2 regions of the Faecalibacterium sp. 9 genome follow, and region 1 is predicted to be linked to the other one. Evidence: predicted binding sites of a transcription regulator. Region 1 holds the regulator's gene; the other holds the start of a gene.
What was found. The regulator Rex, encoded in region 1, represses fermentation and respiration genes when NADH is low (regulators of the CRP and FNR family bind a similar motif). The targets are predictions, from matches to a motif close to ATTGTTAANNNNTTAACAAT.
Positions count from the first base shown of each region.

Region 2: a site for Rex is predicted at 2,909-2,928, ahead of ACKXF9_RS08180 (butyryl-CoA:acetate CoA-transferase). Genes of this name have one in related genera too.

Region 1 is NZ_JBLWGB010000001.1:976,802-981,226, forward strand. Features, by position in the region: gene ACKXF9_RS04595 (DNA translocase FtsK) at 1-1,056, opposite strand, end outside; gene ACKXF9_RS04600 (ClpP family protease) at 1,393-2,073, opposite strand; gene ACKXF9_RS04605 (redox-sensing transcriptional repressor Rex) at 2,351-2,992, shown strand; gene ACKXF9_RS04610 (thymidine kinase) at 3,155-3,769, shown strand; gene ACKXF9_RS04615 (ABC transporter substrate-binding protein) at 4,371-4,425, shown strand, end outside.
Region 2 is NZ_JBLWGB010000001.1:1,689,127-1,693,551, forward strand. Features, by position in the region: gene ACKXF9_RS08175 (AI-2E family transporter) at 77-1,324, opposite strand; gene ACKXF9_RS08180 (butyryl-CoA:acetate CoA-transferase) at 1,375-2,721, opposite strand; gene coaD (pantetheine-phosphate adenylyltransferase) at 3,234-3,740, shown strand; gene ACKXF9_RS08190 (acetyl-CoA C-acetyltransferase) at 3,819-4,425, shown strand, end outside.

The sequences.
Region 1 (4,425 bases):
GATGGGCTGTGGGGCAGGTCCGGGGGCCGGGCGCAGCGGGTTCTGCCCAAAGGTGCCGCCCGGGCCCACGATGAGCGGCTCGATGGGCTCGCTGCCGCCCTCCTTTACCTCAGTGTGGTCGGGGCCAAGGTCTACGTCAAAGGAAGCCCGGGGCCGGGATACCCGTACCTGCACCGGCGTGATGGCCGGGGCGGCAGGTTCCGGCTGGGCAAGCGGCTGGCCGGAAGTGTCTGCGGGCGGCTCCGGCTGCGGGGCTGCCTCCGGCTCCTCCGCTTCCATCTCTTCGGTCACCTTGTGGCCCCAATGCCGGATGCCGTTCAGCCAGTCCGGCACACCGATATGGAACGCAGGGCCGGCCGGTTCGTCCTCCGGCTCCTCTTCCTCATATTCGTCTTCGGCTTCCTCCTCGTCCTCCTCGGCCTCTGCCGCCCGGGCGGCCGCACGTTCCGCACGGCGCTCCGCGCTCTGCCGGGCAAGGGCGGCACCCTTTGCGTGCACCCCGCCGAATGCGGCACACAGCCACTGCCAGACCTCTGCCGGAGTCAGGTCAAAAATGTACAGACTGACGCAGAGCGCCAGCACCGCCATGATCAGGTTTGCCGCCGGTCTGCCGCAGAGCAGCAGCAGATTGCCGCCCAGCAGTGCGCCCAGCGCGCCGCCGCCCAGCCATGCATTCACGCCGTTGGCATAGCAGGCGGCAGTCATCTGGAATGCAGACATGCCCTGCGGCTGGATATCCGAAAAAACGATCACGGTCCCGCAGGCAAACACCAGCCCCAGGATCAGCTTGAAGATCGGGGGCAGAAGGTCTTCGCCCCGGGTATACTGCACAGCAAGGCAGCACACGGCTGCGCCCAGCACAAAGCTGCCGCAGCCAAAAAGTCCGAACAGCACATCGTGCAGGGCCTTCCATGCCGAATCTCCCTCCACAAAGGCCAGCACCACCAGCAAAAGGCCTGCGAACAGGGTGCCAAGCCCTGCCGGGAGCCGCTGTTCGGCACGCTTTTTGCGCGATGATGCACGCCGTGTTGTTGTTTTACGTTTTCTTGTCGCCATTCTTCTCTGTTCCCCACACTTGTAGTAGACACACTATTTGATTTTATTATTGTACCACGCAGGGAAGAAAATGGCAAACCTATTGTTGTACAAATTTCTTCAGCCCGGCAGGCCAGCAGGGAGCTTTCTCCGCGAACAGCGACAGGTTGCGGCACCCAGCATCCGCTTCGCTATCGCTTGCGTCTTGCTGGCCGCTGCCCCAACAGCTTCTCCCTGTTTTCTGCCGCGGGCAGCGGTCGTCGCTGTTGCAAGACTCCAGTCCCGCCCTACTGCCTGCGGCAGCAGGGTCCCACCCCCAGGACATTCGCTGGAGAAACTATCTGCCGTCCTGTCTTCTTACTCTTTTTCGATTTCTTTATACAGCCACGCCAGCGCATCCGAAAGCCCGCCCAGCTCGTCGATGAGCTTTTCCTTCACGGCCCGGCGTCCGTCCAGCACGGTGCCCATGTCCATCACCAGCTCGCCGGTGTGGAGCATCAGGTCGGTGTAGCGCTTTTCGGTCATGCCGCTGTGGGCCGCCACAAAGCCGGTGATGCGCTGCTGCATCTGCTCAAAGCTGCGCATGGTCTGCGGCACCCCCAGAATGACGCCGGAATGCCGCACCGGGTGCACGGTCATGGTGGCTGTGGGCACAATGAAGCTGCGCCGGGCGCTGACGGCAAGCGGGATGCCGATGGAGTGCCCGCCGCCCAGCACCAGCGTTGCGCTGGGCTTGGATACGCTGGCGATCAGCTCCGCCAGCGCAAGGCCCGCTTCCACATCCCCGCCCACTGTGTTCAGCAGCACCAGCAGGCCCTCGATGCGGGGGTCCTCCTGCGCGGCCACCAGCTGCGGGATGACATGCTCGTACTTCGTGGTCTTCTGGCCCTGCGGTGCTTCCGAATGGCCTTCGATCTGGCCGATGACGGTCAGGCAGTGGATGACATGCCCGCCGCGGGCCAGCGTGACCGTGCCCAGATCCTCAATCTCTTCTTTTTCCAGCCGACCTGCGTCGGTCTGCTGCGTTTCATCGTTCATATGCTTTCCTCCTGCGTTTTTTGTCAGCATTCCCCGGCCTGTGCCGGGCTATACAGACCCGCCGCAGCAAAAAAACGGTAACATTTCATAAAATTTTTTTGAGAATGATTTGACATTCTCCATCAGTGCTGTATACTTTAAATAATTGACTGTAATATCTGCAAACTGTAATATCTGCAATATGAACCCGTAAACGGATCGGGGTTTCTCTGCGCCGCATCTGTAAAGCAGGCAGCTGCGGCAAGTACTGCGATAGAGCGAAAGGAGAAAGTATTCTATGAGCACCCCTGCAAAGGCTTCGCTTCCCGTTATCAAGCGTCTTCCCAAATATTACCGCTATCTGCGCTCTCTGCAGGAAGACGGCATCAACAGCATTTCCTCCCGCGAGCTGGCTGCTCAGATGGGCACCACTGCTTCGCAGGTACGACAGGACTTCAACTGCATCGGCGATGTGAATGGCCGGCAGGGCATCGGCTACTCGGTGGAAAACCTGCTCTCCATTCTGGAAGGCCTGCTGTTCGGCAACGGCGACCGCCTGCCCACCATCCTGATCGGCTGCGGCCGTCTGGGCAAGGCAGTGAGCCGCTTTATCACCACCGATACCAACGGCTACCGCCTGATCGCCGCCTTTGATGTGGCACAGAGCGAGGTGGGCAAGGAGATCAGCGGCATCCAGATCCGCCATATCGACGAGCTGGAGTCTTTCTGTGCCGAGCATCACCCCAAGGTCGCAGTGCTCTGTGTGCCCCGGGACGGTGCGGAGCAGGTCAGCGGCCGTCTGGTGGATCTGGGCATCGAGGGCTTCTGGAATTTCTCCCACTATGACCTTTCGGTGTCGTATCCCGATGTGGTGGTGGAGAACGTCCATCTGGGCGACAGCCTGATGAGTCTGGGCTACCGCCTGCGCAATCAGGACTGAACGTACCTATTATAAGTAATAAGAGAACCCTCTCAGTCAAAGCCTGAGATGCCGCCGAACCCTCTCAGTCTCGCATACGCTCGCCAGCTCCCCTATCGGGGGAGCTGGCAAAGCCGTCAGGCTTTGGCTGAGAGGGTTCGTTCTGTAAGGAGAGTTTTTCAAATGGCAAAACTGTATTTCCGTTACGGCGCGATGAACAGCGGCAAGAGCACCGCCCTGATGCAGGTGGCCCACAACTACGAGGAGCAGGGGATGCGGGTGCTGATCCTCAAGCCGCAGGTGGATACCAAGGGCGGTGGTGAGCTGGTCAGCCGTCTGGGCGTCCGCCGGAAGGCCGATCTGCTGATCCCGCCGGAAACGGATGTGTTCGAGGCGGTGCGTCAGGCCAACAGCACCGCTGCCCTTGCCTGCGTGCTGTGCGACGAGAGCCAGTTCTTCACCCCGGAGCAGGCCGAGCAGCTGTTCATGGTCACGGTGGACCTGAACATCCCGGTGATCTGCTACGGCCTGCGGGCAGATTTCTCCCTCAAGGGCTTCCCCGGCTCCACCCGGCTGCTGGAGCTGGCCCACACCATCGAGGAAATGAAAACCATCTGCACCTGCGGCCGCAAGGCCATCTGCAACTGCCGCAAGGTGAACGGCAGATTTGTCTTTGAGGGCGAGCAGGTGGCCATCGATCTGGAAAACGATGTGCAGTACGTGAGCATGTGCCCCCAGTGCTATTTTAAGGCAAAGCGCGCGTTCTACGCCGAAAAAGCTGCTTCGCAGGCTGACTGAAACTTGTATACAAGGCTGCTGTGTCCAACGACACGGCGGCCTTTCTTTTTTATCCCCGGCCTGCAGGCGCAGTCCACGCAGCAGCGCAAAATATGTCGCTGTCGGTGCTTTTTCACCCCCCAAAAGGGCGAAGAAACACCGATTTCCATGCCCGCAGACCGGTGCTGGGGGACCGCCGCAAACAATTGATATATCAGAGTGAACATTTTTTGCGCTATTGATATATCAGTTCAAAGGCTCCCATCCGGGCTTTTTAAGCGGTTGTTCGTCCACAATGTATGCAACGCTTCCACGTTCTGAAACGGAATGTTTACAAAAATATTGCAAAATTCGACGTTCCTCCTATGATGCATCCCAGTTTTCTATGCAAAATAGCGAAGTATACATGTTGCACAGTTTTTCGAGCCAAGTTTATTCATTTCAGCGAAGGCGTCAATTCTTGCGCGAAAACAAGAGCAATATTTGTACGTTTTTTGTTTAGATATCTGCAATTTGCGTCTTTCTTTTTGGCTGTTGTTTTGTTATCATAATTGTATACAACGGGGTATGTGCAGAACCCCCGTTCGAGATGATGTTTTCTGTATTTAGGAGGAGAACGAAAATGAGCAAGGCAATTTCTCGTCGTGATTTCATGAAGGTCACCGGCGCTGTGGGCG
Region 2 (4,425 bases), 710 kb from region 1:
AAACATCATCATAAAAAGCAAAGGCCCTGCGTTCGAAAGAACGCAGGGCCTTTGTGATACAGGGCAGGGAAGATGCTTATTGCTTTTCGGCAGGCGGTTCCGGGGCAGGCGAAGCATCGTCCTCCGGGTCGCCGAAATTGTCGTGGTAGGTCTGAAGCATGTCGAGCTCTGCATTGCGCTTCAGGCCGTGGATGACCAGCTTTTTGATGATGTCATAGATGACAGCAAACAGCGGTACACCCACGATCATGCCCACAAAGCCCCACAGACCGCCGAACAGCAGGATGGCGAACAGGACCCAGAAGCTGGAAAGACCGGTGGTGTTGCCCAGGATCTTGGGGCCGATCACATTGCCGTCCAGCTGCTGCAGGACCAGCACGAACAGCACGAACCACAGTGCCTTGATGGGGCTCTGGATGAGAATGAGCAGGGTAGCCGGAACCGCACCGATGAACGGGCCAAAGAAGGGGATGACATTGGTCACGCCGATGATGACCGACACCAGCAGTGCACTGGGGAATTTGAAGATCAGGCAGCCGATATAGCACAGCACGCCGATGATGGCGGAATCCATGATCTTGCCGTTGATGAAGCCGCCGAACATCTTATCGGCATACTTCACTTCTTCCTTGATGAGCTCTGCCCAGCGGGGCTTGAAGATGCTGTAGAGCACCAGCTTGCCCTGCTGCACAAAGCGCTTGCGGCTGGCCAGCATGTACACGGCCACGATGATGCCGATGACCAGATTCTTGGCTACCGTTACAACGTTCAGCACACCAATGGCGGCACCGCTGACGATGTTCTGCATGGAGGGCAGGAGCCGGGTCTTGATCAGATCATCGAAATTGGTGCTGATGGTGGCATAAGCAGAGTTGAGCATGTTCATGATCTGCTGGTTGTTCTCAATGAACTCCACATGATTTGCCCACTGCACGAACTTTGCAAGGTTGCGCTGTGCAGTGTAGTACAGGGTGGTCACGCTGGTGATGAGCTGCGGAATGATCATCATGCACAAAGCGTAGATGAGGAGCAGACCGAACAGGATGGTCAGTGTAATAGACAGCACATTGACCAGACCATGCATCTTTTCCGGAATGAAGCGGCGCAGAAAGCTCTCGATGGTGTTGCATACGGGCTTGAGCAGGTAGGCGATGACGGCACCGTAGATGAACGGCATCAGAATGCCGGTCAGGGTCGAGATCGCGTTGCCAAAACCGTCAAAGCGGTAGATCAGAAAGAAAAAGATGATGCTCAGGGAGATCGCTCCGAACCCGGCCAGCATCCCGTAAAGATAGGGCTTGATGTGCGGCTTTTTGTCCATCATGTGATAAACTCCATTCCTGCCGCAGGCAGCAGGAATACCCACGACACATGTTAGATTTTGTTGCTCCTGCGCCAGATATGCATCTTTTCGGCTTCCTTGATAAGGTCTTCGCGGAAGTCGGGATGTGCAACGTTGATCAGGGCCTCAGCCTTTTCCCAGGTAGTCAGGCCCTTCAGGTTCACGCAGCCGTACTCCGTGCACAGGTAGTGGATGTTGGCACGGGTATCGGTGACGATGCTGCCGTTTTCCAGCGTGGGACGGATGCGGCTCTCCAGCTGGCCGGTCTTCTTATTAAAGAAGGTAGAGGACAGGCAGATAAAGCTCTTGCCGCCCTTGGAAAGGTATGCGCCCAGAACGAAGTCCAGCTGACCGCCGGCACCGGAGATGTGCTTGAGGCCTGCAGTCTCGGCGTTCACCTGACCGAACAGGTCGATGTCCACAGCGTTGTTGATGGAGATAAAGTTATCCAGTGCGGAGATGCTGCGGATATCGTTGGTATAGTCCACGGGAGCGGACATGCACTCCGGATTATCGTTCAGGTAATCGTACATCTTCTGGGTGCCGGCACCAAAGGCGTAGACCTGACGGCCCTTGTCCAGCTGCTTGCGTGCACCGGTGATCTTGCCGGCCTTGGCGATATCCACAAAAGCGTCCACATACATTTCGGTGTGCACGCCCAGATCCTTCAGGTCGCTCTGTGCGATCAGGCTGCCGATGGCATTGGGCATACCGCCGATGCCCAGCTGCAGGCAGGCACCGTTGGGGATCTGCGGAACGATCAGGTTGGCAACCTTCAGATCCACTTCGGTAGCAGCACCGGGAGCGGCCATCTGGCCAATGGGAGGATTCTCGCCTTCCACGATGCCGGTGACCTGAGAAATGTGGATGCAGTTCTCCATGCCGCCAAGGCAGCGGGGCATGTTCTTGTTGACCTCAACAACGATCTTCTTGGCTTTTTCGCATACAGCGCCCAGATGAGATGCACTGGGGCCGAAGTTGAAATAGCCGTGCTCGTCCATAGGGGTCACCTGGAACACGGCCACATCCAGCGGGTCCGGGCTCTCACGGTAGTAACGGGGCAGCTCGGAATAACGGATGGGGGAGTAAAAGGAGAACCCCTGTGCAATGGCCTTGCGCTCAATGCCGCCCATGTGCCAGCTGTTCCAGGTCATGTGTGCGGCGGGGTCGTCGATCTGGAAGATCGCGGGCACCCACATCAGGATGCCGCCGCGGAAGTTGACGCCCTCCAGCTCCGGCAGACGCTTTGCAAGCTCGGCATCCACCGCCACGGGGGTGTTCACTGCCCAGCCGTAGTCCACCCAGTCACCGCTTTTGACCAGTGCGGCAGCCTGAGCGGCGGTCATTTTTTTCTGAGCATACAGTTCCGTAAAATCCATTATAAACCATCCTCTCCTATAATAACATAAAGGAATTGTAAATTTATCATTTACACTTCCTGCACGGACAGATCTTTGCAGGTTATTTACCGTTTTTTGGTAGTTTGCACACAACTCTGACATAGCCGTGTGGTATCCTGACAGACAACAGGGAAAGCTGCCGGACAGTTCGGCAGACCTGCACAACTTAGTTATAACATTAACAATGTGCAGAATCAATAGTTTATCGTGAAAATTTTGGCTGACTGTCAATATTTACAAAATTCAGAGCTATTTTGGAGGATTGTTTGGTGTGGTGAAACCAAAAATCTTTGCAAAAGGACTTGATAAAATTTTGACGATGTGATTTACTTATAGCGTAGCAAGTTGCCGCGATGTGGCACAGCGTTGATTGTTTAAATTTTAACGATAAAACGTACAGCTTGCACAAAATCTTGCACCCAAGACTGGAAAGTGCTATCATGGCAGAACCAAAACGCGCTTTTCACAGCGCTCAAGGAGGACACCAGACGATGGCAACAGCAGTTTACCCCGGTTCGTTCGACCCGGTCACAAAAGGACACCTTGATATCATCAAGCGCGCAGCAAAGATCAACGATCATCTGATCGTGGCAGTGCTCAATAACAGCGCAAAGAATCCGCTCTTCACCGTGGAGGAGCGCGTAGAGTTGCTCAAGGAGTGCTGCAAAGGCATCCAGAACGTTTCGGTGGAGAGCTTCGACGGCCTGACCGTAGAGTTCGCCAAGAAGCGGCACGCTTCGGTGATGGTACGGGGACTGCGGGCTGTGACAGACTTTGAAAACGAGATCCAGCTTGCGCAGACCAATCACGCACTGATGCCCGGCATTGAGACCATGTTCCTTGCCACCAGCATCAAGTGGAGCTACCTTTCTTCTACGATCGTGAAGGAGGCAGCGTATTACGGCAGCGACATCGGCAAGTTCGTTACCCCCAATGTGGAAAAGGCGGTCAACGAAAAGTATGCGCTGATCCGGCAGGGAAAAGACCCTGAAAAATAATTTGCAGAAATGCCCAAGGGCGTTTTGATAAAAAGGCAATCGAAAAGCAACACATACACAATTCAGGAGGCTATTCACATGAAAAAGATCGTTATCGCATCTGCATGCCGTACCGCTATTGGCAAGTTCGGCGGCACTCTGGCAAACGTTCCCGCAGTTGAGCTGGGCTCCATTGTCATCAAGGAAGCCCTGAACCGTGCAAACGTCGCACCTGAGCAGGTCGATCATGTTTACATGGGCTGTGTCATTCAGGCTGGTCTGGGCCAGAACGTTGCACGTCAGGCTGCTCTGAAGGCTGGTCTGCCCATCGAGACCCCGGCTGTCACCGTCAACGTGGTGTGTGGCTCCGGTCTGAACTGCGTCAATATGGCTGCTCAGATGATCGAGGCAGGCGATGCTGATATCGTGGTCGCAGGCGGCATGGAGAACATGGACATGGCTCCCTTCGCACTGCAGAAGGCTCGTTACGGCTACCGCATGGGCGCTCCTATGGGCAAGAGCGAGATCGTGGATACCATGGTCAACGATGCTCTGTGGGATGCCTGCGGCTTCAACAAGCACATGGGTATGACCGCTGAGAATGTCTGCACCAACGAGACCTATCAGAAGAAGTACGGCTACAGCCCCATCACCCGTGAGATGCTGGACGAGTTCTCATACAACAGCCAGCTGAAGGCTGACAAGG